Regions from separate parts of the Streptomyces sp. NBC_01431 genome, predicted to be linked through region 1. Evidence: riboswitches for the same ligand, from Rfam matches in the RefSeq annotation. Region 1 holds a riboswitch; each other region holds the start of a gene.

Region 1 (5,586 bases):
TTCGCCTCGGGGGAGTCGAAGGGCAGGCGCAGCTTGAAGAAGACGTCCTGAAGGCCCATCGCGCCGAGGCCCACCGGGCGCCACTTGGCGTTGGAGCGGCCGGCCTGCTCGGTCGGGTAGAAGTTGATGTCGACGACCCGGTCGAGGAAGGTCACCGCGGTGCGGACGGCTTCGTCCAGGCGCTCCCAGTCGATCCCGTCGCCCACCACGAACGCGCCGAGGTTGACCGAGCCGAGGTTGCAGACGGCCGTCTCGCCGTCGTCGGTCACCTCAAGGATCTCGGTGCACAGGTTGGAGGAGTGGACGGTGTGGCCCGGCTCCGCCGTCTGGTTGGCGGTGCGGTTGGAGGCGTCCTTGAAGGTCATCCAGCCGTTGCCGGTCTGCGCGAGGGTGCGCATCATGCGGCCGTACAGGTCCCGGGCGGGCATGGTCTTCTGGGCGAGTCCGGCGGCCTCGGCCTTGCGGTAGGCGGCGTCGAACTCCTCGCCCCACAGGTCGACGAGCTCGGGCACGTCGGCGGGCGAGAACAGCGACCACTGGCCGTCCGCGTCGACCCGGCGCATGAACTCGTCGGGGATCCAGTGCGCGAGGTTCAGGTTGTGCGTACGGCGCTGGTCCTCGCCGGTGTTGTCGCGCAGCTCAAGGAACTCCTCGATGTCGGAGTGCCAGGTCTCCAGGTACACCGCGGCGGCGCCCTTGCGCCGGCCACCCTGGTTGACCGCCGCGACCGAGGCGTCCAGCGTCTTGAGGAAGGGGACGATGCCGTTGGAGTGGCCGTTGGTGCCCCGGATCAGCGAACCGCGGCCGCGGACGCGGGAGTACGAGAGGCCGATGCCACCCGCGTGCTTCGAGAGCCGGGCGACCTGGTGGTAGCGGTCGTAGATCGAGTCGAGCTCGTCCAGCGGAGAGTCGAGCAGGTAGCAGCTCGACATCTGGGGGTGGCGGGTGCCGGAGTTGAAGAGCGTGGGGGAGGACGGGAGGTAGTCCAGGCGGCTCATCAGGCCGTACAGGGACGCCACTTCGTCCAGTGCGCGGACCGACTCGTCCTCGGCGAGGCCGGACGCCACGCGCAGCATGAAGTGCTGGGGGGTCTCGATGACCTTGCGGGTGATCGGGTGGCGCAGCAGGTAGCGGGAGTAGAGGGTGCGCAGACCGAAGTAGCCGAAGCGGTCGTCGGCGCCGTCGGCGAGCGCGGCGTCGACCAGGGCGTCGAGGCGGCCCGTGTGGGTCCGCACGAAGTCCGCGGTGCGGTCGGCGATCAGGCCCTCGCGGTGACCGGTCTCGACCGAAGCGGAGAACGACAACGCGCCCTGGGTGGCCGCCTCTTCGGCGATGGTGATGGTCAGGAGACGGGCGGCGAGGCGGGAGTACGCCGGGTCCTCGGAGATGAGCCCCGCGGCGGCCTCGGTGGCCAGCTCCCGCAGCTCGGCCCCGTCGGAGCGGGCGTTACGGCCGCGCAGCGCGGCGGCGGCAACCCGGCCGGGGTCGGTGTCCGGAAGATCGGCGGTGAGATCCGTCAGGGTCCGCAGCAGCGCGGTCCCCGGCGCATCCGCCGGTTCTTCGGTGATCGCTGAAGCGGGATCCGCTGGGGCGATGGTCACGTGGGGGCACTCCCTCGCTCGGCACGGGGCCTTCGGGGGAGGCGTCGGCGCGCGTCGGGGCAGCCCTGAGCGCGTCGTCCACCGGCCCAACCGCGAGACCCGGACGTTTGGCACCCGGATCGGTCGAACCGGATGCGCCATCGGCAGGTCTTCGGACTCGGCCCGTACAAAGGGGTACGGGTCATACCGTTGCGGGACAGTTCCGGATTCGCACCGGATTCCCCTGCGGCGACAGCGAGGATGAGCATACATGTGGGGGGCACTGCCAAGAGCACCCCCCACATGTTGTGTCGCGTGTGCGTGAGGGGGCATCGGATGGAAGCCGGGCAAGTGTCAGCGGCCTCCGCTATGGTCGATGACAGACCGTCGAGGAAGGCGAGTGAGGCATGGTCGTCATGACTTACCGGGCCCAGATGCAGACCGAAGACTTCGAGACCCTCGCGCGCGTAGGTGCCCGCGAGGTCGAGGGGCTGCGGCTTGAATTCATTGACGGGAAGCTGGGGGTCAAGGCCGTGCCGGACGGGGACCACGACCGAATCGTTCTGTGGCTGGCTCGCATTTGTATGCAGCATCGGCCTGAGTTGTGGCTTCACGTCGAGCGGGGGTTGGCGGTTCAGGAATACCGTTCGGGTCGCGCGCGCCCGGACGCGTCCATGGCTCCGGACGACGCGTTTGTGGGGCAGGGGGAGTGGGCTGATCCGGCACCCGTCCTCATGGTTGTCGAGGTCACCTCGTACGACTCCGACACGGACGCGCGTGATCGAAACGAGAAGCCGCGCGCCTACGCAGAGACCGGAATCCCTGTGTACCTCCTCATCGACCGGGAGCGCTGCGAGGTCACCGTCCGCAGCGAGCCTGACGGCATGCGTTACGAGAGCATCCGCACCGTGCCCTTCGGTAAGGACATCGAGCTTCCCGACCCGGTGAACATCACCCTCCAGACCGAGCAGCTCAAGGACTGGGTGCGCTGACCAACGCGCACAGAAGGGCCGCCGCACCCTTCCGGGATGCGGCGGCCCTTCCGCGTACAGGTACCGCCAGAACTCAGTGCACCGCGCCCGCCGTCGCCGGCAGCTCCGTGGCGACGCCCGGGTCGCCCGCGTCCGCGGTGTAGTCGGCGGGCGAGGTCTCGTCGATGCCGTCGGGGGCCTTCACGGCGCGCAGGACGAAGGTCAGGACCACCGTTACCACCACGTTCAGGACGAACGCGGTGAGGCCGATGTAGCCGATCTCGCCGATGCCCGGGATCTCCTTGGAGGAGCCGCCGAAGTGCTTCTGGGTGGGCGAGGCGACCCCGTACGCCGCGAGCGTGCCGTAGGCCATGCCGACCGCCCAGCCCGCGAGCAGCGCCCAGCGGTGGAACCAGCGGGTGAACAGGCCGCCGACCAGGGCCGGGAAGGTCTGAAGGATCCAGATGCCGCCCAGCAGCTGGAAGTTGATGGCCACCGTCTTGTCCATGGTGAGGACGAAGACCAGCGCGCCGACCTTCACCAGCAGCGACACGAACTTGGAGACCTGGGCCTCCTGCTTGGGCGTCGCGTCCGGCTTGATGAAGTCCTTGTAGATGTTGCGGGTGAACAGGTTGGCCGCGGCGATCGACATGATCGCCGCGGGAACCAGCGCGCCGATGCCGATCGCCGCGAACGCCACGCCCGCGAACCAGTCCGGGAACATGTCCTCGAACAGCTGCGGGATCGCCAGCTGGCCGTTGGTGACCTTGACGCCCGCCGCGATCGCCATGAAGCCGAGCAGCGCGAGCAGGCCCAGCATCAGCGAGTACAGCGGCAGGATCGTGGTGTTGCGGCGGATGACGTTGCGGCTGCGCGAGGACAGCGTCGCGGTGACCGAGTGCGGGTACATGAAGAGCGCGAGCGCCGAGCCGAGCGCGAGGGTGGCGTACGTCCACTGGCTCGCCTCGCCGGGCGCGATCGCCCCGGTGGGCTTCCCGCCGGGCGGCCCCGCGAACTTGTGCTGCGCCGCGCTGAAGATGGCGTCGAAGCCGCCCAGCTTGATCGGGATGTAGATGATCGCGACCGCGATGACGAGGTAGATCAGTCCGTCCTTGACGAACGCGATCAGCGCGGGGGCGCGCAGCCCGGAGGAGTAGGTGTACGCCGCGAGCACCGCGAAGGCGATGAGCAGCGGCAGGTCCTTGACGAACCAGTTGCTGGACTCGCCGCCCACGCCCATGACGTCCAACACGGCCTGGATGCCGACCAGTTGGAGTGCGATGTACGGCATCGTCGCGAGGATGCCGGTCACCGCGACCGCGAGGGAGAGGCCCTTCGAACCGAACCGGCCGCGCACGAAGTCCGAGGTGGTGACGTAGCCGTGCTTGTGCGAGACCGACCACAGGCGCGGCAGGAAGGTGAAGACCAGCGGGTAGACGAGGATCGTGTAGGGCACGGCGAAGAAGCCCGCCGCACCCGCCGCGTACACCGCGGCGGGCACCGCGACGAAGGTGTACGCCGTGTAGAGGTCGCCGCCGAGCAGGAACCAGGTGACCCAGGTGCCGAACGAGCGCCCGCCCAGGCCCCATTCGTCGAGGGTGTGCTCGTTCTCGGCCTTGCGCCAGCGGGCGGCCATGAAGCCGAGGACCGTGACGGCCAGGAAGAAGAAGATGAAGACGCCGAGCGCGACGCCGTTCACGCCATGCTTCACGCGGACGCACCCCCCTTCTCGTCAGAGGTGCGCGAGCGCTGGTCGTGCTGCCAGAGCTTGTACGCGATCATCGTGAGCGCGGTGGAGATGAGCACCCAGAGCATCTGGTACCAGTAGAAGAACGGGATGCCGCCGAGCTTCGGGTCGGTCTTGGCGTACGAGCTCACCCACATCATCGCCACGAAGGGCGCGATCAGGCAGAGCGCGATGACCACGCGCAAGGGCGTGATCACCGGTCTCTTCACTTCCGTCGATTCCGGCATTGGGTGGCTCCGTCCCCTCACGATCACCTGTGTGTTGGATCACTTCGGTAATGCGCAGGAAATCTAGGGGACGTCGCCGGTCAAGGGAACCCCCGTCCGGATAGCGGACGATGGCGCGGATGTGGTGGATCGTCAGTCGGCGGACCGTCAGCCGGTGGATCGTCAGTCGGTGGACGGCCGGCTGGTGGACCGTCAGTCGGTGGGGCGCTTGAGTCTCGCCACGAACTTGTACCGGTCGCCCCGGTAGACCGACCGCACCCACTCCACCGGCTCGCCGTCGCCGTCGAGCGAGTGGCGGGACAGCATCAGCATGGGCAGGCCCACATCGGTGCCGAGCAGCCCAGCTTCGCGCGGGGTGGCGAGCGAGGTCTCGATGGTCTCCTCGGCCTCCGCGAGGCGCACTCCGTACACCTCGGCGAGCGCGGTGTAGAGCGAGGTGTACTTGACCAGGGAGCGGCGCAGCGCGGGGAAGCGCTTGGCGGACAGGTGGGTGGTCTCGATGGCCATCGGCTCGCCGCTCGCCAGGCGCAGCCGTTCGATGCGCAGCACCCGGCCGCCCGCGGTGATGTCGAGCAACCCGGCGAGGGTGTCGTCGGCGGTGACGTAGCCGATGTCCAGGAGCTGTGAGGTCGGTTCCAGGCCCTGGGCTCGCATGTCCTCGGTGTACGAGGAGAGTTGGAGCGGCTGGGAGACCTTCGGCTTGGCGACGAACGTGCCCTTGCCCTGGATGCGCTCCAGGCGGCCCTCGACGACCAGCTCCTGAAGGGCCTGGCGCACGGTGGTGCGGGAGGTGTCGAACTCGGCGGCGAGGGTGCGCTCGGGCGGCACCGGGGTGCCGGGCGGCAGGGTCTCCGTCATCTCCAGCAAGTGGCGCTTGAGCCGGTAGTACTTGGGCACGCGGGCGGTACGGGCGCCGGCGCCCGCCTCCGTCTCGCTGCCGCTCCCGTCGGTGGCCATGGCCTGCCTTCCCGAGTGGTGCGCTGCTGCCGTCACCGGCTCCTCCGTCTGTCGCGGCTCACATGGTGGCACGGACCGGTCACGGGTCGTCGCCCTCCGTCAGG
Region 2 (5,586 bases), 3.0 Mb from region 1:
GACGCCCACCGCGGCAGCGGTGGACGCCCTTCACGACGATGGGACGGCTCAGACCTGGCCGGCCTTCTCCAGGCCGGTGCAGCAGGTGTCGACGATGAGGCGGGTCACCACGTACGGGTCGACGTTGGCGTTGGGACGCCGGTCCTCGATGTAGCCCTTGCGGTCCACCTCGACCTGCCAGGGGATGCGGACCGAGGCGCCGCGGTCGGAGACGCCGTACTTGTACTGGTCCCACGGGGCCGTCTCGTGCAGACCGGTCAGGCGGTCGTCGATGCCGGCGCCGTAGTTCTTGACGTGGTCCATCGGCTTGGAGCCCTCGCCGAGCGCCTCGCACGCGGTGATGATCGCGTCGTAACCCTCGCGCATCGCCTTGGTCGAGAAGTTGGTGTGCGCGCCCGCGCCGTTCCAGTCGCCCTTGACCGGCTTGGGGTCCAGGGTGGCGGAGACGTTGAAGTCCTCGGCGGTGCGGTAGAGCAGCCAGCGCGCGATCCACAGCTGGTCGGAGACCTCAAGGGGGCCGACCGGGCCGACCTGGAACTCCCACTGGCCCGGCATGACCTCGGCGTTGATGCCGGAGATGCTCAGCCCCGCGGCGAGGCAGTGGTCGAGGTGCTTCTCGACGATCTCGCGGCCGAAGATCTCGTCCGCGCCGACACCGCAGTAGTAGCCGCCCTGCGCGGCCGGGAAGCCGTTGACCGGGAAGCCGAGCGGGCGGGCGCCGTCGAAGAAGGTGTACTCCTGCTCGATGCCGAAGATCGGCTCCTGCGCGGCGAACTGCTCGGCGAAGGGACGCAGCAGCGCCCGCGTGTTGGACTCGTGCGGGGTGCCGTCGATGTCGAAGACCTCACACAGGACCAGGATGTTCGCGCCGCCGCGGATCGGGTCCGGGCAGGAGAACACCGGCTTCAGCACGCGGTCCGAGGCGTGGCCCTCGGCCTGGTTGGTGCTGGACCCGTCGAAGCCCCAGATGGGCAGCTCGGCGACGGCGCCGGGCGAACCGGCCATGATCTTCGTCTTGGAACGGAGCTTGGCGGTCGGCTCGGTGCCGTCGATCCAGATGTACTCGGCCTTGAACGTCACGAAAAGCCATCCTTTGCAGGTGCTGCGGGGTGCTGCGCGCTGCCACGCTGCGGCGCTGCGTCTATGACGGCAGCCTCACACCCCGGGATTTCCCGTCCGTTGCCCGTATGTGAACCCGGTGTTACCTGGGGGGTCGCGGCGGCGCCGAGAGGCCCCCGCCTTGTGGTTCCTCCGAGAGTGGTGTCCAAAGGCTCGGCGGTTCGTACCAGGAGGCCGTGCGGAACCGGCCCGATCGCGGGGCGCCGCCGTGCGGTCCGGCTCGTATACCGCGGGTGCTGGGCCGTCCCTCTCGTCCCGGCAAGTCGGCCGGGGCAGACTGTTCCCCATGAACCACAGCACCGTCACCACCCGCATAGGCCTCCTCGGCACCGGCCCCTGGGCCGTCGCCACGCACGCGCCGGCGCTCGCCGCGCACCCCGGGGTCGACTTCGCCGGGGTGTGGGGGCGGCGGCCCGAGGCGGCTCAGGCGCTTGCGCGCGAGCACGGGGTGGCGGTGTACGAGGACGCCGACGCGCTGTTCGCGGACTGTGACGCCGTCGCCTTCGCGCTGCCGCCGGACGTCCAGGCGCCGCTGGCGGTGCGGGCCGCGGCGGCGGGCTGTCATCTGCTCCTGGACAAGCCGGTCGCGACGAGCGTCGAGGGCGCCCGCGCGGTGGCCGAAGCGGCCGAGCGCGCGGGTGTGGCCTCCGTCGTCTTCTTCACGCTGCGGTTCGCCACGGAGACCGCCGGGTGGATCACCCAACAGGCCGCCCTGGACGGCTGGTTCAGCGGCCGCGCCCAGTGGTACGGCTCGCTGTTCACACCGAGTGCCGGGCGCAGCCCCTACGCCGCCTCCCCCTGGCGCGGCGAGAAGGGCGCGCTCTGGGACGTCGGCCCGCACGCGCTGGCCGTGCTGGCCGGGGTGCTCGGCGAGGTGACCGCCCTGACCGCGGCCGCCGGCCCCGGCGACACCGCGCACCTGATCCTGCGGCACGTCTCCGGCGCCTCCAGCACCGCCGACCTGAGCTTCAGCGCGCCGCCGGCCGCCGCGGGCGTCGAGGTGTCGCTGCTGGGGGAGGCGGGCGCGGCGGTGATGCCAGGCTGGGGCGGCGCGCTCGACGCGTTCGGCGCGGCGGTCGACGCCCTGCTGGACGCGGCCCGCACCGGGGTGGCGCACCCGTGCGACGCCCGGTTCGGGGCGCGGATCACCGAACTGCTCGCCGACGCCGAGGCCCAGCTCGGGCGGAGCGACCGCTAGCGGGACAGGACGTCGCGTACGGCGTCGTCGGTGCGGGCGACCACCGCGGTGCCGTCGTCCGCCGTGATGATCGGGCGCTGGATCAGCTTGGGGTGCTCGGCGAGCGCGGTCACCCAGCGCTCGCGCGCGCCCTCGTCACGCGGCCAGTCCTTGAGGCCGAGCTCCCTGGCGGCGGGCTCCTGGGTGCGCGTGATGTCCCACGGTTCGAGGCCGAGCCGGCCGAGCACGGCCCGGATCTCCTCCTTCGACGGCACGTCTTCGAGGTAGCGGCGCACCGTGTAGTCGGCGCCCTCCGCGTCCAGCAGGGTCACCGCGCTGCGGCACTTCGAACAGGCCGGGTTGATCCAGATCTCCATGCCGCCAGGCTACCCGCGATGCGCCCCCAAAGCCTGCCTGGCCAGCGCCGATTGTCAGTGCCTCCCAGTAAAATTGAGGCAGTAAGTGAGGGTTCCCGACCGCCCAGGAGGATGCCCATGACCGCTGCCGTACTCACCTCGCACGCCCCGAAACAGCTGTCCCTCCAGCCCCTTCACAAGGCCCCGCTGCCCGCCGGGCGCCCGCGCGTGTGGTACGAGTCCCACAACCGGCGCCTGAAGGCCATGCGTCTGGCGATCGCCCTGCTCGACACGGGCGTCTACCGGCCCGAACAGGCGCCGGACCGCACGATACGAACCGTGGCCGCGCTCATCGGAGTGCGTCCGCCGTCGGAGACGACCTGCCGGATGGTGCGTGCGCTGATCTACGACGGGCGCTGACGCGCGAAGGGTGCCCTGATGCGTCAACTCCCTTGATGTGTCAGGGGAGTTGACGCGCCTTACGTAACGAGCGGTGTCGAAGTACCGCCCGGGTCACGGCTTCGGGAAGCCGAAGGCGTGGTCCGGGTCGGCTCAACCGGGTACGTCCGCGCCGTACGCGTCGAGCAGACGTGCCGTCGCCCCGTCCACCAACCGGTAGCGCACCACCCGCCCCTCCTTCTCCCCGGCGACCGCACCGGCGGCCCGCAGCAGCCGCAGGGCCTGCGAGACGGCCGGGTCGCGCATGCCGGTCGCCACCGCCAGATCGGAGACGGCGAGCGGACCCGCCCGGTGCAGGGCGAGCAGCAGCGCGAGCCGGTTGGGGTCGGCGAGCAGGGAGAACCGGCTCGCCCAGGCCCGCACCCGGTCCGGGTCACCGATGGCCGCGACGGCGTCGCAGACCCGGTGGCCGTCGATGGTGCGGTGGCCGGCGCGCTCGGCGGGTACGAGATGCATGCCCGCATCCTCGCAGGGCCGCGGCCCGCAGCCCCGTGTGATCTTCGATACCTGCACAGGTGTGCAGCTGTGCAGGCGAGTTGGCAGCGTCTAGGGTGACCTGGCCGTGGTGTTCGGGAAGCCGGTGCGAAACCGGAGCGGCCCTCGCCACTGTGATCGGGTTCCCCAGAGGTCTTGGGGAGCGTCCGTCCCCCCGTGCGCCACTGGCCAGCATCCACCTGGCTGGGAAGGCCGGGACGGTCGCGCGTGTCCCGTCAGCCAGGAGACCGGCCGCGGCATCTCACGAAGTGATCCACGAGGTGCTGGAGCGTGACCGCATGACCCTGTCCACCCGCACGCCCCCCGAGGCGGGCGCCGCCCCGCCGTCCTTCCACTGGCGCCGCGAGGACACCGTTCGCACCGGCATCCTGCTCGCGGTCATAGCCGCGCTCCATGTCGTCGCATTCGGCGTCCTGTTCCTGCTCGTGGCCCCCGCGCACTACGCCGTCGGCACCAAGACCTTCGGCGTCGGCCTCGGCCTCACCGCGTACACCCTCGGCATGCGGCACGCGTTCGACGCCGACCACATCGCGGCGATCGACAACACCACCCGCAAGCTGATGGCCGACGGCAAGCGGCCGGTGTCCGTCGGGTTCTGGTTCGCGCTCGGTCACTCCAGCGTGGTCGTGGTCCTGACCGCCCTGGTGGCCGGCGGCGCACACCTCGCGGGCACCCTCATGAACGAGGACTCCAGCGCCCACCAGGTACTCGGCGTCGTCGGAACCACCGCCTCCGGCTCCTTCCTCTACCTCATCGCCGCGCTCAACCTGGTCGCCCTGTTCGGCATCCTGAAGGTGTTCCGCGCGATGCGCGAGGGCGCGTACGACGAGCAGGAGCTCGAAGCGCACCTGGACTCGCGGGGGTTCATGAACCGTCTTCTGGGCCGCTTCACCAAGTCCGTCTCGCGGCCCGGCCAGATGTTCCCGCTGGGCTTCCTGTTCGGCCTGGGCTTCGACACCGCGACCGAGGTCACGCTGATGGTGATGGCCGGCTCGGGCGCCGCCGCCGGACTGCCCTGGTACGCGATCCTCTGCCTGCCGCTGCTGTTCGCCGCCGGGATGAGCCTGTTCGACACGCTGGACGGCACGTTCATGAACTTCGCCTACCAGTGGGCGTTCTCGAACCCGGTGCGCAAGGTCTACTACAACCTCACCATCACCGGTCTCTCGATCGCGGTGGCGTTCTTCATCGGCACCATCGAACTGGTCGGTGTCCTGCACGAGAAGCTCGGCCTGGACGACCCGGTGAGCGGCTGGGTCGCCTCCCTGAACATGGACAACGTGGGCTTCGTGATCGTCGGCCTGTTCGTGGTGGTGTGGGCGGCGGCGCTGGCGTACTGGCGGCTGGCGAAGGTGGAACAGAAGTGGGTGCGGCGGGCGGAGGGCTGAGGGTGGGGCGGAGCGGGAGGTGAGGGCGGGGCGCGCTCTCGCTGCTGGGCGCGGGCCGAGTGCGGGACCATCCCGCCCGCACCGCCGAGCGCGCCCTTACCACCGAGTGCGGGACCATCCCGCCCCGCGCCGCTGGGTGCGGGGCGTCACGCGCCCTCACCGCTGGGCGGGGCCCGCTCACCCGCCCCCGGCCCCGCCCTGGCGCGGTCCCGGTACTCCGCGGTCGTTCTGGAGCCGCCACAACTCCCTGAACAGGCCGTCCTGCGCGACGAGTTCGGCGAACGTGCCCGCCTGGACGACCCGTCCCCGATCGAGTACGACGATGCGGTCGGCGACCGCGACGTTCGCGAGCCGGTGGGTGACCAGGACCACTGCCCGGTCCCGGGCCACCCGCCGAAGCCCGGTGAAGATGCGGTGCTCGGCCCGCGCGTCCAGCGCGCTCGTCGGCTCGTCCATCACGAGCAGCCCGGCCGGGCGGTGGAAGGCCCGCGCGATCGCGATCCGCTGCCACTGGCCGCCGGACAGCTCCACGCCGCCGAACCACTCCCGGGCGAGCAGCGTGTCGAGCCCGCTCCGCAGTCCGTCCACGACC
Region 3 (5,586 bases), 3.4 Mb from region 1:
GACTCGCTCCAGTCGGCGTACCACCGTGTCCGCGGTGTGCGGAGCGCCGTCGAGGATGTCACCGACGACCGCGCGGACGCCGTCGCCCTCCAGGCCGTACGTCCCCGGACGCAGCGCGGCGAGCGAGCGCGTCAGGGTGATCCGGCCGGGGGCCGTGGCGTGCACGGTCAGCCGGGGGTCGGTCGGCAGCGGGCGGCCCGGCGGCGCCTTGAGGGCGGCGTCGCTGGCGTAGCGTCCGGCGACGACCGCTGCCGCGCCGACGCCGATGAGTGTGGTGACGGCCGCTGCCGTCTTCATAGCGGGGCGCACGCGTCCAGTCTCGGCCCGGGTCGGCCGCGGTGCCAGTGGGCGGGACCATCGGGGCGGCCTGGCCGCCGCGGACCCGGGGCGCCGCTACGGCTGGCCGTAGCCGCGCAGCCGCTCGGCGGCCTCGTCGAGCTGGGCGGGGCTGAGCAGGGTCGGCGTGCGGCCGGGCAGCGCGGCGGCGGTGAGCCACACGCGGCACATCCACTCCAACTGGGCGGTGCGGTCGTAGGCCTGGGCCAGGCCGGTTCCGTACGTGAGGGCCCCGTGGTTCTGGAGGAGGCATCCGGTGCGGCCCGCCAGGGCACGCAGCATGTTCTCGGCCAGTTCCTCGCTGCCGTACAGGGCGTACGGGGCGACCCGCACCGGGCCGCCGAGCTCGGCGGCCATGTAGTGCACCAGCGGCAGTTCGCCGACGAGCGTGGAGACGGCCGTGGCGTGCACGGCGTGGGTGTGGACGACGGCCCGTGCGTCGGTGTTCCGGTACACCGCGAGATGCATCGGGATCTCGCTGGTGGGCCGGAGCGTGCCCATGACCTGACGGCCTTCGAGGTCGACGGCGACGGTGTCGGAGGGGCCGAGCCGGTCGTAGGGGACGCCGGTCGGGGTGACGAGGACCAGCTCGCCGACCCGGACCGAGACGTTGCCCGAGGTGCCGACGACCAGTCCTTCCGCAGCGGTCCTGCGCGCGGTGTCGATCAGTTCGGCCCAGGCCGCGGCCGTCGCCGCCTCGTCACTCATGCGGCTGATCCTGCCAGGCCCGCCACGGCCGCGGCACGCGGTCGTGGCGCGATCTTCCACTAGCCTCTGGCCGTTTGTTCCGTACGCCGGGACGTACATCGGGACGTACGTCGGGATTCAGGGGGACACCATGGCTCGCGACCACCGTCCGTTCGTGCGCCACCTCGGCATCCGGGCCGCGGTCGCGGCCGTGCTGGCCGCGCTGGCCATGGAGGCACTCGGGCTCGCCGCGCTGCCCGGCGCGGCGGCCGCCGGCAAGCCGCTCGGCGACGACGTCTCCTCGCACCAGAAGAACGTCGACTGGGGTGCCGCGAAGGGCCGGGGCGCGTCGTTCGTCTACGTCAAGGCGACCGAGTCCACCTGGTACCGCAATCCCTACTTCACGCAGCAGTACGACGGCGCCCGGCAGGCGGGCCTGGTCCGCGGCGCCTACCACTTCGCGGTGCCCGACCAGTCGTCCGGCCAGGCGCAGGCGGCGTACTTCGTGCAGCACGGCGGCGGCTGGCGGCGCGACGGCTGGACGCTGCCGCCCGCGCTCGACCTGGAGCACAACCCGTACTCCAACGGCGACAGCAGCGACAAGTGCTACGGGCTGAGCCCCGCCGCGATGACCGAGTGGATCACGGCGTTCAGCGACGAGGTGCACCTGCGTACCGGCCGCCGTCCGGTGATCTACACGACCGCGCCCTGGTGGCACGACTGCACCCGCGACAGCCGGGCTTTCGCCGCCACCCACCCGCTGTGGCTCGCGCGGTACGCCGCCTCGCCGGGGGCGCTGCCGGCCGGCTGGTCGCGCTGGACGTTCTGGCAGTACGCCAATGGCAGCGGAAGCCTGCCGGGTGACCAGAATCTCTTCAATGGGACTTTTGCGCAGTTGAAGAAGTTCGCGAGGGGCTGAGGCCGGGCCGGGAACGGGCTCACGGCGGGCCGAGGAGGCCGACCGCGGGGCTGATGGGGTCAAGAAGCGGCCACATACACCGCCGCGCCCGCCCCAGTTCACCTTCCGTTCACCCAGGTTACTTACGTTCGTCCCGCCACTGACGTCGAACGATTGCCTGGGTAAATGGAACACACCACACTGCTGCTCGCGATTGTGATCGCGACAGCTCTCGTGTTCGATTTCACGAACGGTTTCCACGACACCGCCAACGCGATGGCCACCACCATCTCGACCGGCGCCCTGAAGCCCAAGATGGCGGTCGCCATGTCCGCCGTGCTCAACCTGGTCGGCGCGTTCCTGTCAGTGGAGGTCGCCAAGACGATCTCCGGCGGGATCATCGATGAAAAAGGCATCAGAACCGAGGTGATCTTCGCGGCGCTGGTCGGCGCCATCCTGTGGAACCTGCTGACCTGGCTGCTCGGACTGCCCTCCAGCTCCTCGCACGCCCTGTTCGGCGGCCTCATCGGCGCCGCGGTCATGTCGGCGGGCTGGTCCTCGGTCCACGGCTCGACCGTCGTCACCAAGGTGCTGCTCCCCGCGGCCGCCGCCCCGATCGTCGCGGGCATCGCCGCGCTGCTCGCCACCAAGCTGACGTACCGGTTCAACCGCAACACCAGCGAGAAGGCCACCGCCAAGGGCTACCGCGCCGGCCAGATCGCCTCCGCCGGCCTCGTCTCGCTCGCCCACGGCACCAACGACGCCCAGAAGACGATGGGCATCATCACCCTCGCCCTGGTCACCAGTGGTGTGCTGCACCCGGGCTCGAACCCCCCGCTGTGGGTCATCGTCTCGGCCGGCATGGCCATCGCGATGGGCACCTACATCGGCGGCTGGCGCATCATCCGCACCATGGGCAAGGGCCTCACCGAGCTCCGGCCGCCGCAGGGCTTCGCCGCCCAGACCGGTGCCGCGACCGTCATCCTGGCCTCCTCGCACATCGGCTTCTCGCTCTCCACCACCCAGGTCTGCTCCGGCTCCGTCATGGGCGCGGGCCTCGGCCGCAAGGGCGGCGTGGTCCGCTGGTCCACCGCCACCCGTATGGTCGTCGCCTGGTGTCTGACGCTTCCGGCGGCCGGACTGGTCGGCGCGGGCGCGGAGTTCCTCACCAAGCAGGGCAGCTGGGGCATCGCCGCCGTCGCCGTGCTCCTGATCGCCGGCTCCGGCGTCATCTGGTCGCTCTCGCGCCGCCAGCCCGTCGACCACACCCACGTCACCAACGACGAGGCGGAGCCCGCCGGTGTCATCACCACCGCGATCGCCGCGGTGAGCCCGCCGCCGACCGGCGTCGCCGTCGCGGCCACCGACCTCAAGGCCACGATCCAGGCCCCGGCCCCGGTGGCCCCCGCCGACCCGCCCACCCCGGCAACGGTCTGACCGGGCATCCGACCAGGAACAGCTAAGGAATCCTCATGCACATCGACTGGGCGTCCCTCGGCTCCGTCTTCGGCGTCAGCCTCGCGGTGACCGTCGGCCTGGTGGGCCTGTTCACCCTCGGCATCGTCGGCCTCACCAAGCAGGAGGCCGCGGCTTCCGGCACCGCCGGCAGCGCGGCCCTGGCCCGCACCGGCGCGTACGCCTGCTTCGCGCTCTGCGCGGCGGCCGTCGCGTACGGGATCTTCTTGATCGTCGCCTGACCCGCGCGTGCTCGCGAACCGCTCTCCGGCTCCGCCGGGGGGCGGTTCGCTGTGTGTCTCGGCACACTCCCGCGCCGCAGGTCAACGGCAAGTTGACGGGTGTTCTCGCAGCGTGGTGGACTGCACCGGCCAGCTACGGCGGCAGAAGAGGAAGCCGGTGCGAATCCGGCGCGGTCCCGCCACTGTCACCGGGGAGCGATCCCCGCGAGCCAGGAACTCTCACCGCCGGTCACGTCGTACCAGGGCGCGGACACCCTGAGTGAGGACCCACCGCCATGCGCGCCTGCCTGTTGAGAAGTACCGCAGTTCCACGCGACGTCCTGGCGGGCTGATCCCGTGCCGGCCGATCGCAGTTTCGCGTACGGCGCCACCGCCGGACTCCTCGGCGACCTGCTGCTCGGCGATCCGCGCCGTGGGCATCCGGTCGCCGCGTTCGGGCGGGCGGCCGGGGCCGTCGAGCGCGTCCTGTGGCGCGACCACCGCGGGTGGGGCGCGCTGCACACCCTCGTGTGCGCGGGCGGCGCCGCGGGCGCCGCGACCCTCCTTTCCCGTGCCGTACGAGGCCGTCCCGCCGCGGCCGCCGCGCTGACCGCCGCCGCCACCTGGACGGTGATGGGCGGCACCTCGCTGGGCCGCGAGGCGCGGGCCATCGGCGGCGCGCTGGCCGCGGGCGACGTGGAGGTGGCCCGGGAGCGGCTGCCGCACCTGTGCGGGCGCGACCCGCAGTCCCTGGACGCGGACCAGATCGCCAGGGCCGTCGTCGAGTCGGTCGCCGAGAACACCTCGGACGCGGTCGTCGGCGCCCTGGTGTGGGGCGCGCTCGCCGGAGTGCCGGGTCTCGTGGGCTTCCGGGCGGTCAACACGCTGGACGCGATGGTCGGGCACAAGTCGGCCAAGTACCGCAGGTACGGCTGGGCTTCGGCGCGCCTGGACGATGTGGCGGGCTGGCCGGGTGCCCGGCTCACCGCCGTCCTCGCGGTGCTCGCGGGCCCGGACAAGAAGGGTGCGCTGCGCGCCTGGCGCGCCGATGCCGCCCGGCACCCCAGCCCCAACGCGGGCCCGGTCGAGGCCTCGTTCGCGGGGGCCCTCGGGGTGCGTCTTGGCGGCACGCTGTCGTACGCGGGGCGCGTCGAGCACCGGCCGGTCCTGAACGCACCGGGGCGGGCCGTCGAAGTCGCGGACATCGAGCGGGCGGTACGGCTCTCGCGCAGGGTGGGCTGGCTGACGCTGGCCACCGCCGTCGCGACGAGGGCCGCTGTGAGGAAGGGACGTACATGGGTGGCGGGCTGCTGATCGCGGGCACGACGTCGGATGCGGGCAAGAGCGTCGTCACGGCCGGCATCTGCCGCTGGCTGGTGCGCCAGGGCGTCAAGGTCGCGCCCTTCAAGGGGCAGAACATGTCGCTGAACTCGTTCGTCACGCGCGAGGGCGCGGAGATCGGGCGGGCGCAGGCGATGCAGGCGCAGGCCGCGCGCGTGGAGCCGACCGCGCTCATGAACCCGGTGCTGCTCAAGCCGGGGAGCGACCGTTCCAGCCAGGTCGTCCTGATGGGCAAGCCGGTGGGCGAGTTGAGCGCCCGCGGCTACCACGGGGGCCGCCAGCAGGCGCTGCTCGGCACCGTCCTGGAGTGCCTGGCCGAGCTGCGGGGCACATATGACGCCGTGATCTGCGAGGGGGCGGGCAGTCCGGCCGAGATCAATCTGCGGCGTACCGACATCGTCAACATGGGCATCGCGCGGGCCGCGCGGCTGCCCGTGGTCGTGGTCGGCGACATCGACAGGGGCGGCGTGTTCGCCTCGTTCTTCGGGACGACGGCGCTGCTGAGCCCCGAGGACCAGGCGCTGGTCGCGGGGTACGTCGTGAACAAGTTCCGGGGCGACGTGACGCTGTTGCACCCCGGCATCGAGATGCTGCGCGGCCTCACCGGCCGGCACACCTACGGGATCCTGCCGTACGCCCACGGCCTCG

The links. Region 1 has a riboswitch for cobalamin ahead of OG522_RS13025 (ribonucleoside-diphosphate reductase subunit alpha). Riboswitches for the same ligand answer to the same signal wherever they lie in the genome.
Region 2: it holds a riboswitch for cobalamin, as region 1 does, so the genes downstream of both, OG522_RS26680 (HoxN/HupN/NixA family nickel/cobalt transporter) here and OG522_RS13025 (ribonucleoside-diphosphate reductase subunit alpha) in region 1, are expected to answer to the same signal.
Region 3: it holds a riboswitch for cobalamin, as region 1 does, so the genes downstream of both, OG522_RS28495 (cobalamin biosynthesis protein) here and OG522_RS13025 (ribonucleoside-diphosphate reductase subunit alpha) in region 1, are expected to answer to the same signal.

Annotation. Positions count from the first base shown of each region.
Region 1 is NZ_CP109496.1:2,865,411-2,870,996, reverse strand. It holds gene OG522_RS13025 (ribonucleoside-diphosphate reductase subunit alpha) at 1-1,601, opposite strand, end outside; cobalamin riboswitch at 1,727-1,886, opposite strand; gene OG522_RS13020 (Uma2 family endonuclease) at 1,988-2,572, shown strand; gene mctP (monocarboxylate uptake permease MctP) at 2,646-4,262, opposite strand; gene OG522_RS13010 (DUF3311 domain-containing protein) at 4,259-4,525, opposite strand; gene OG522_RS13005 (GntR family transcriptional regulator) at 4,718-5,482, opposite strand.
Region 2 is NZ_CP109496.1:5,841,697-5,847,282, forward strand. It holds gene glnII (glutamine synthetase) at 49-1,080, opposite strand; gene OG522_RS26660 (Gfo/Idh/MocA family protein) at 1,406-2,317, shown strand; gene OG522_RS26665 (arsenate reductase family protein) at 2,314-2,673, opposite strand; gene OG522_RS26670 (hypothetical protein) at 2,791-3,072, shown strand; gene OG522_RS26675 (ArsR/SmtB family transcription factor) at 3,205-3,567, opposite strand; cobalamin riboswitch at 3,658-3,856, shown strand; gene OG522_RS26680 (HoxN/HupN/NixA family nickel/cobalt transporter) at 3,885-4,994, shown strand; gene OG522_RS26685 (ABC transporter ATP-binding protein) at 5,172-5,586, opposite strand, start outside.
Region 3 is NZ_CP109496.1:6,250,967-6,256,552, reverse strand. It holds gene OG522_RS28520 (alpha/beta hydrolase) at 1-309, opposite strand, end outside; gene OG522_RS28515 (class II aldolase/adducin family protein) at 394-1,044, opposite strand; gene OG522_RS28510 (lysozyme) at 1,175-1,942, shown strand; gene OG522_RS28505 (inorganic phosphate transporter) at 2,108-3,358, shown strand; gene OG522_RS28500 (hypothetical protein) at 3,394-3,618, shown strand; cobalamin riboswitch at 3,718-3,856, shown strand; gene OG522_RS28495 (cobalamin biosynthesis protein) at 3,955-4,911, shown strand; gene OG522_RS28490 (cobyric acid synthase) at 4,893-5,586, shown strand, end outside.